DNA from 3 places in the Clostridium sp. genome. Region 1 is predicted to be linked to each of the others. Evidence: riboswitches for the same ligand, from Rfam matches in the RefSeq annotation. Region 1 holds a riboswitch; each other region holds the start of a gene.
The links. A riboswitch is a leader RNA that binds a small molecule or an ion and turns the genes downstream of it on or off. The one in region 1 is predicted to bind S-adenosylmethionine.

Region 1 (3,292 bases):
AGTATATTGTATAAATATACTGTCCCTACCGATGCATTCAGGGGAGAAGAAAAAGTACTGGAAAAGATAATAGAAGTAATAGAAAAAGTTTTAGCAAGTGACGATAAAAGCATTGAAGATATTGAGGCCATCGGAATTGGTTCGCCCGGGCCGTTGGATGCTAAAAATGGAATAATAATAACGACGCCAAATCTTCCTTTCAGAAATTTTAAATTGGTGGATCCAATAAAGAAGAAATTTGGAATTCCAGTATACCTGGACAATGATGCAAATGTAGGTGCCATTGGAGAATTCATGTTTGGAGCAGGAAAGGGAACAAAAAATATGATTTTTATTACAGTCAGCACGGGAATTGGAGGCGGAGCGATAATTAATGGACAAATTTACAGGGGGAATACCTGCAATGCCCTTGAAATCGGGCATATGACGCTGGAGAAAAATGGTCCCAGATGTAATTGTGGAAATTATGGCTGTGCAGAAGCACTCGCATCGGGTACTGCAATAGGGAAAAAAGGAGAACAGGCTGTTCTGAATAAGGAATATACAGCTTTAAAGAAACACAATAAGGTAACTTCCTATGAGGTGTTTGAGGAAGCAAAAAAGGGAGATAAAATTGCTTGTGAAATATTGAATGAAAGCCTTGAATATCTTGGAATATGCGTAGCCAATGTCATAACCAGCTTTGATCCTGAAATGGTAGTTATTGGAGGGGGAGTTTCAAAAGGGGGAAATATCGTACTGAAGAAAATACAACAGGTAGTAAATAGGAGATGCTTTGCTGCAATGGCAAAGTCATGCAGAATTGTGAAAGCAGAACTTGGAACGGATGCAGGTGTAATGGGTGCTGCAGCACTTGCTGTGCTTCAAACTAAAATACAATAATTACCCAAATAGGCAAATTCATTCTTGACAGTTATATTTAAATTAAGTATCATGTAAATAATAATCAAATATGAATCTTATCAAGAGAGGTGGAGGGACTGGCCCTATGATACCCGGCAACCTGAATATATTGTTCAATGGTGCTAATTCCAGCAGGTTAAACCTGGAAGATGAGAAACTTTGAAAAAATTGGTCTTATAGTTTCTCTGTAAGATTTTTTTATTTTTGATTGACTAGAAAACTAGAGGTCAAATTCTACTTGATATGTTGAATGTATCTAATGTATCTTTGGAGGATTTGGCTTTTTGTTTTTTGTAGATAAGCTTTAACTTTTATAAATAAAGTTTATGAATAAATGATTTTACTGTAAAATAAGTTATTGTTGGTTTATATTTCTAGAAAAATTATAAGATTGGGATGTCGATATGGGAGGATATAAATTAAAGAGGAATTTAAAAAATCGTCATATTCAGATGATTGCTATTGGTGGAGCCATAGGAGTAGGGTTATTTTATGGCTCGGCAGATGCCATAAGTATGGGTGGCCCGTCTATTATATTAGCATATTTGACTGGCGGTTTGTTTGTTTTTATAATTATGAGGGCATTGGGAGAGCTTTCTGTAGATGATCCAAATTCAGGTTCATTTAGTGCTTATGCAACTAAATATTTAGGGGATTTCGCTGGATTTTTTTCAGGATGGACTTATTGGCTTCAAGGTGTTACAACTGTAATGGCCGAGCTTACGGCAGTTGGTATATATGTACAGTTTTGGCTGCCGGATTTTCCGAGGTGGATTTCCGCCCTAGTATTTTTATTGGTTTTAGTTTTAATTAATATAATTGGAGTGAAAGCTTATGGTGAGTTTGAATTTTGGCTGGCACTCATTAAAGTTGTGTGTATTATTTGCATGATTATTTTTGGACTTTTTATGATAGTATTTGGCTTTGGAAATAAAGGACATGCCATTGGATTTTCAAATTTATGGATGAATGGAGGTTTTTTCCCTAATGGGATCAGAGGATTTTTATTGTCATTCATCTTTGTTACTTTTGCGTTTGGTGGAGTGGAACTTATTGGTATAACTGCTGGTGAAGCAGAAAATCCTGAAAAATCCATACCCAAAGCAATCAATAATGTATTTTGGCGTATACTTATTTTTTATGTTGGCTCTATGTTGGTTATGTTAAGCCTTTATTCATGGAGTAAAATTGGAATTAAAGGAAGCCCTTTTGTATTAGTCTTCGATAAAGTTGGAATTCCGGCAGCGGCATCAATTATTAATTTTGTGGTTTTGACAGCTGCATTATCAGGTATGAACAGTGCATTATTTGTTGAAGGGAGAATGCTTTATAGTTTGGCTTTGAACAATAATGCTCCGGGTATATTTCGTAAAATCAGCAAATCAGGAATACCATATGTAGGAATTCTATTTAGTACAGCTATAGCTATGATTGCAATATTTTTAAATTATTTATTACCCTTCAAAGTTTTTAATTATATATCATCGGTAACAGTTATAGCAATTATAACTGCATGGATAACTATACTTTTAGTACAATTAAAATTCAGAAAATATAAGAGTTCCTTAGGACAAAAAGTAAAATTTAAAATGCCATTTTATCCGGTACTTACGTATACAGCTATTATATACTTGTTATTGATCGTTGCTTTACTATTTGTTTTACCGAGTACGAGAATATCCATATATGTAGTACCTGTGTGGATAGCAATTCTATTGACCATGTATAAAATATTAATTAAAAATAGATGATTTGTAAAAGGTAAGAAAGTTTAATAATAAGACCTCATGCTGTTGATAAGTATATTTTATCAACAGCATTGAGGTCTTTGATTTATAGGAAAGTATATTTAGTTGCCTGCAGGGTAGCAAATTCCCGGCACGATAATTGGGATAAATCATATACGCACCGTTGGCTCAAGTATCGTCAATGTATTTTCATAAGTATTAAGGTTGGCTTCGGCGCCTATAGGTATAGCCATCTTGTATGTGCCATGCCCAGATGCTAAGTTTGTCATAAGAGGTTTGTTCATCGGCATTATAACATCATTAATTAAATCTTCATATGACTTACCGTATGAATCATCACAATTTGTGCATTCTCCCATAAGGATACCTGCACAGTCACTGAGCTTGCCGGCCAATATTAGCCGGTTTATATGCCTGTAGACTGTATTAATGGGCTCGTGTACTTCTTCGATTAAGAGTATTTTCCCTCTGGTATCAACTTCAAATGGAGTGCCGAGGTTATCTGCAAAAGATGTAAGGTTGCCTCCAACTATAGGGCCTGTAACATTTCCAGGAATCCTGCTTATTAATGGCATTCCGGGAGGATTTTCAAGTTGCCTTGGCGAGGTAAGTGTAGATGTAGCAGTGAAAAACTGATTCAT
Region 2 (3,292 bases), 230 kb from region 1:
TCTGTAGAAATTGGATTCTTCGATAGTAATGTTTGGTCTCTTTTTAATATAAGTTAACCAGTATAGAAATAAAATTTAGAGTAAATGATGAAAGGAAGATTGATAAAATGAGTAGATTATTCACATCAGAATCTGTTACAGAAGGACATCCGGATAAAATATGTGATCAAATATCAGATGCAGTATTAGATGCAATTATTGAACAGGATAAGAATGGAAGAGTAGCTTGTGAGACAGTTGTAAATACCGGACTTGTACTTTTAGTAGGAGAGATATCAACCAAGGCATATGTGGACATACCTAAAATAGTAAGACAAACTATAAGCGATATAGGATATAATCATTCAAGATTTGGATTTGATGCATCCAATTGTGCAGTAATAACCTCCATAGATGAACAGTCACAAGATATTGCACTTGGTGTAGATGAATCATTGGAATCTAAAAAAGGTGAAAAAGACAATATAGAAGCAATTGGAGCAGGAGACCAGGGAATGGTATTTGGATTTGCAACAAATGAAACTCCGGAGTACTTGCCGCTTCCAATAGCACTGGCACATAAACTTTCAAGAAAGCTTGCTGAAGTAAGAAAGAATGGAGCAATCTCATATCTTGGACCGGATGGGAAAACTCAGGTTACAGTAGAATATGAAGGAGATAAACCTCTGAGAGTGGATACCGTGCTTATATCTTCACAGCATGAAGAAAATGTAACCCATGATGAAATTGAAAAAGATATAATAGACAAGGTAATCAAAGTAATAATACCTAAAGAGCTCATAGATTCAAATACAAAATATCTGGTAAATCCTACAGGAAGATTTGTAAAGGGTGGGCCTGAGGCTGATTCGGGCCTTACAGGAAGAAAGATAATAGTTGATACCTACGGCGGCTATGGAAGACATGGAGGCGGAGCATTTTCAGGAAAAGATCCAACCAAAGTTGATAGATCTGGGGCATATGCAGCAAGGTGGGTTGCAAAAAACCTTGTGGCAGCAGGTGTAGCAAGTAAAATTGAAGTAGAAATAGCATATGCAATAGGTGTTGCAAAACCTGTATCAGTAAGTGTAGATACATTTGGTACAGGCAAAATAAATGATGAAGAAATAGTCGAGATTATAAATGAGTTGTTTGATTTAAGACCTGCTGCAATTATAAGGGATCTTGATTTAAGAAGGCCTATATATAAAAGTACTGCTGCTTATGGACATTTTGGAAGGACAGATATAGATCTTCCATGGGAGAAACTGGATAAGGTTGATCAAATAAGAGATGCTTATAAAAATAAAGAAAGTTTGGTTTTAAAATAGATATGGCAATAAGAAATTTTTATTCTAGTTCGGCTGACTAGAAAAACTAGAGGTCAAGTTGAATTTATTATTGAGATAGATCATTTGTATAAAATCTTTTTAATAAATATAACTTGACCTTTTATTGTTTGGGGGAATACATTCTCTTATCAAGAGAAGCAGAGGGTAAGGCCCGATGAAGTTTCAGCAACCAGTATGTTCCATTTGCATACAAGGTGCTAAATCCTGCAGATTCAATTCTGAAAGATAAGGAAGGGATATGAAAATGAGTGAAATATTAAATGATGCAATGAAATATATAGATCATTCACAAAGGGGATATTTAGTTGCAATGGATGAACAAAATAAAACTTGTATTATAAATATACAGGAATTTATAAATGATTATACAAATGTGTATTTTATTGTAGATAAAGATGTCAAAAAAGTCAAAACCGGTTCAAAGGTCAATGTCTATTTTGAAAACAGTACACAAAAATATAGTGCATTCAAAAGCATACATGTTTCAGGAAAATTGGCTGAAATAATATATTCAAATGAAGTCTACAGTGTATTGAAAACCTTAATTGGAAAAAACAGGGGAAGACATTTCCTGAGTAGTAATTTCAAAGATTATAGTATATATAAGTTTAAGCCGGAGTATATAAATTTATGTGATTATATAAAGCCACTGGAGGAATTAAAGGAAATAATTTAACTCTAAAATTTATGGAAAGGATGAGTAAAATGACGGATATAAAAATACCGAAATTCTATGTCAGTGGGAAAAATATTCTGGATAAAACCGGTAAATATACTTCGAAATTTGGAAAATATGCATTGATTATATGCGGAAAAACTGCATGGAACAAGACTGGACAAAGGATACTTATGAATCTTGCAAGAGAGAGACTGGAATATAGAGTTGAAGTATACCATGGGCATTGCACTTTGAATGATATAAAAATATATTCGGAATCAGCCCGTAAACTGAAGGTTGATGTAGTACTAGGTGTAGGAGGAGGAAAGGTAATTGATATGGCAAAGACCATAGGTGATAGGACAGGTAAGCCTGTAATTGCTATTCCTACTGTAGCTACAAGTTGTGCTGCGTGTTCCAATATTTCCATAATATATGATGATACCGGAAGATATATTGATTATGTCAGGCTAAAGAAATTACCTGAACTTATATTGACGGATATAGATTTAATACTTGAATCATCCATACGATATCTAAATGCAGGTATAGGTTATGCAATGTCAGTTTTTAAATATTTTGATCATGTGAAACAAGACGAATATCCGGTTAACATACTGGAGAAGTATATTGAAGGATTGTATGAAGAACTGGATGAAAACATTGATGATGAATGTTACAGAAAATTGATAGATTCAATCATAGTATTATCCGGAATGAGGCAAAATCATGATATAGTTGATAACTCAATTGATATATGTAATTATGTAGTCAATAACATGACATATATTTCCGATACAAGGTATAGCCTATATGGTGAAAAAACTAGTTTTGCACTTGTTGTTCAATTTGTTCTTGAAAACAGGAGCAAAGATGAAATATTCAAGGCTATTGATATATTTACCAAGATTGGTTTACCTGTTACATTAAGTCAGCTTGGAATAAAATATGGATCTAAAATTAAAATATCAGGTATCAAGGATAATATTCATTTAAAATTCCGTGATTATGAAAAGGAAAACATTATTGAGAAGGCAATAATTAAAGCAGATGAGATGGGCAATGAATACTTGGGAAAAAAGAGTAGTGGCAATGATCAAATTCTGAATGCAATTATTTAAAATAAAAAACAATGTACAGACTCAAAATTTGTACATTGTTTTTTAATGGTGTTAATGTTTCCTTGCAAAATGGAGCTTATCTAATATTTTCTTTTTTAGTATTGTAAACTCCAGATCAGTTCTATCCCGGGGCCTTTCAAGATTTATATCTATGATTGATTCTATCTTTCCGGGACGCGGTG
Region 3 (3,292 bases), 250 kb from region 1:
GTATTGATGAAAACACATTTACAAGTCCCTTTCTAACTTCAGGCTTTTTATCCCCGACAAATTGATCTATTATTGCCTTCAATACTACTTCATGTCCCTTAAAATTACTTCCCTTGAAGCCGCCTGTTTCAGCAAAAACTATCGGTATGCCCTTTTTTTTATATTCATCCACCAACGAGCCTACATCATCTCCGACTATATCGGATGTGCAGCCTGTCAGTACTACAAACAGATCTCCTTTTAATACTTTTAATGTTCCGTCAATGACTTCACGCAGCCTCTTTATTCCACCAAATACAACTTCTCTCTCCGTTGCGTTTGTACATGGAATTACTCCGCCGCCTGAATATCCTGTACCCTGATATCCGGAATCCGTACTGAGTCCCCTAAATAACTTCACACCACATCCAGGTCCTGAATGAAGTATGGGCATTGCCCCTTTTATTGCAATTACAGACTGCTGGGCTCCGAGGGTACAATAATGTCTTGGTTCCTGAACTATTTTAGGCATGCTATTTTCCCTCCTTCAGAAAAGTATCCGGCCTCTGTTTGAACCACCAGTCAGTATACGGAAATTTTGCATGGGCTGCAATATTTTTTACAAATTCAGGAGTTTCAAGTACATCCAGAACCTTCTTACCGTAATTTATCAATCCCTGATATCCAAGTCCAAACTGCTCATCCCCCATTAAAAAGGTTGGTATTCCAAGCTTGGCTCCCCAAATTGACATTCCGCCATGTCGTGCAACAAATATATCAGGCTTCAATCTATTAAGCGAATTAACCAGTTCATATGCCTGCTTGTCACATACACTGAAATTCTCTATATCACCGTAGGTATTTATTGCATGATCAAGGCTCTTAGCTGCTTCCGCCCCGTTATCATAGCATGGATCATGGTGAAATATGGATGCTCCCACAATTTTCATTCCAAGGTCTTCAAGAAGAGCCATCAAACTGTGACCATGTGCCGCACCAGCTGTAATGTAAGCCCTTTTACCCTTTAACCTGCTCCTCAGCTTTTCAAGTTCAGGATATATTTTTTCCTTTTCAGATTTTATCAATTCCTCTACCTCGGCTTCTTTTCCTGTAATTCTCCCAAGTTCTCTAAACCATTCATCCGTTCCCTTTATTCCGTAAGCAGGAGGTGCCTTTACCTCCTGTACTCCATATTCCTGCTCAAGTGCTGCTGCAAGATACGTTCCAAGTGTAGGACATATTTGAACTGTAGCTGCAGCCTCTGACATTTTTTGAAGCTGCTCTATAGTTGAGAAAGGAACTATATAATTTGGCCTCAATCCTATTTTTCCAAACAAATCTGTAAAAATATCACTTCCCCAGAAGTTAATTACATTTATTAGATCTTTTTGCTTTTTAACAGGAGGTTTGACTATTTTTCTTATTATTCCATGATATGCAGCATCAAAGCCTGTTGTCCACATCTTTGACTTGAACCCTTCGCAGGGAATATACACTACAGGTATTTTGAATTTTTTTTCTGCATCTTCAGCTATTGTTTCTATATCATCTCCTATAATACCAGATGCACAGGACGCAGTTATAAAAATTGCCTTGGGATTGAATCTGTTAAAAGCTTCTTCTATTGTAGTCTTTAATTTTTCTCCCCCTCCATAAATAGTGTCCTTTTCTTCAAGATTTGTACTCAGCAGTCTGGCATTTCTAAGTTTGAAATTTCTTTTTCTCTGGCCTACTCTGTTTGTAAAATTAAAATCCGAAAAGTCTGCCGAGCATCCAAGCGGAGCATGGTTTATAACAACTGCATCCTGTATCATTACAAGCTGGCAAAGTGCGTTTCCCGAGCTGCATCCGAGGCATTGACTGAAAGAATGTTTTCTGTCACAAAGCCTTTTCCCCTTTGACATTTCGCATAGTTGGGATGCATTTCCAAAAAAGCCCGTAATTGATCCAAGTCTTGTTTCTCTTATTTTAATTTCCGGTGATTTTATATTTATGCTCAAAATTGTATCCTCCCTTTTATATTTATCAATAATTACTAAAATCCAATTGACAAAAAAGACTAGGTAAAACACTACGAATATACATCGCCGGCTTTACTTAGTCTCCAGTATATCTGGTCAACCAATTAACTGTAAATAAAAAACAAAACCTTCCCCTGCAAAAGATACGGGAAGGTTATTTCTTCCATTATCTTATCTTCCAGGTATATTTCATCCTGCAGGAATTGGCACCTTGAATAAAATCCAGGTTGCCGGGCATCAAAGGGCCTGTCCCTCCGCCTCTCTTGATAAGCTATATACTTCTATTAGTATATTCAATATTATTGAATATGTCAATATCTTTTTTCTACAATTCCACCAAATTTATAACCTATTCCTCTTACAGTCAAAATGTATACAGGGTTTCTGGAATTATCTTCAATTTTTTGTCTCAAGTTCTTTATATGTGAATCAATAGCCCTGTTATATCCGTCAAAATTTTTTCCCAGTACAATGGATATCAATTCTTCTCTTGTAAAAATTTTTTCAGGATGTCCTGCCATAACTGTAAGTATATTGTACTCAACAGGGGTAAGATTGACTATACTGCCTGATTTTTTAACTTCATAGCTTGAGTTGTTTATTGTCAACCTGCCGTTATCTATGGAAATTATGTAATCCATAATATCTTTATCATCCACTGTTCTTCTTAGAAGTGATTTCACTCTTGCCACAAGCTGTTTTGGACTGAAAGGTTTTATTACATAGTCATCTGCTCCTATGTCAAATCCATTGAGTATATCAGATTCTGAAGTTTTGGCTGTAAGCATTATGATAGGCACCTTGGACTTCTTTCTTAAAATACTGCATAGTTTTTCTCCACAAATATCCGGAAGCATAAGATCCAGAATCATGAGATCAGGATTTACTTTGTCAAACATATCCATAACGGTATTTCCATCGTATGCAGAATATACAGAATATCCATCTCTCTGAAGATATGATTTTACAACTTCCACAATTTTTATCTCGTCATCTACTACAAGTATTCTTCTTTTCTGTTCTTTCATAACCAAGACTCCATTCAAATCCTATTTTAATTTATGGATTCAACAGTTATTACAGGGAACTTTTTGCCATCAGCATCCGGCCCCGGATTAGTACCGGTGTTTCCTTTTAATACTCCCTTTACCGTAACTTGAACCGGATATTTGCCCTTACCTTCCTTTACATGTTTCTGGACAATATTCCATGCAGTCAACTGCGATCCACTACCATTAAAAGTCCATTTTCCGTCTTTACCACTTTTATTGTCTGAAGCAATATTACCGTCA

Region 2: linked by a shared signal. The riboswitch ahead of LKE46_RS05390 (hypothetical protein) and the one ahead of LKE46_RS04350 (amino acid permease) in region 1 are both predicted to bind S-adenosylmethionine.
Region 3: linked by a shared signal. The riboswitch ahead of LKE46_RS05460 (nitrogenase component 1) and the one ahead of LKE46_RS04350 (amino acid permease) in region 1 are both predicted to bind S-adenosylmethionine.

What each region holds. Positions count from the first base shown of each region.
Region 1 covers NZ_JAKVOI010000001.1:836,037-839,328, forward strand. The annotation lists gene LKE46_RS04345 (ROK family protein) at 1-882, shown strand, start outside; SAM riboswitch class I at 957-1,059, shown strand; gene LKE46_RS04350 (amino acid permease) at 1,308-2,654, shown strand; gene LKE46_RS04355 (S66 peptidase family protein) at 2,801-3,292, opposite strand, start outside.
Region 2 covers NZ_JAKVOI010000001.1:1,070,251-1,073,542, forward strand. The annotation lists gene metK (methionine adenosyltransferase) at 108-1,310, shown strand; SAM riboswitch class I at 1,454-1,563, shown strand; gene LKE46_RS05390 (hypothetical protein) at 1,576-2,007, shown strand; gene LKE46_RS05395 (iron-containing alcohol dehydrogenase) at 2,019-3,110, shown strand; gene LKE46_RS05400 (ABC transporter ATP-binding protein) at 3,162-3,292, opposite strand, start outside.
Region 3 covers NZ_JAKVOI010000001.1:1,088,826-1,092,117, reverse strand. The annotation lists gene LKE46_RS05465 (nitrogenase component 1) at 1-511, opposite strand, end outside; gene LKE46_RS05460 (nitrogenase component 1) at 513-1,979, opposite strand; SAM riboswitch class I at 2,169-2,273, opposite strand; gene LKE46_RS05455 (response regulator transcription factor) at 2,312-3,028, opposite strand; gene LKE46_RS05450 (hypothetical protein) at 3,055-3,292, opposite strand, start outside.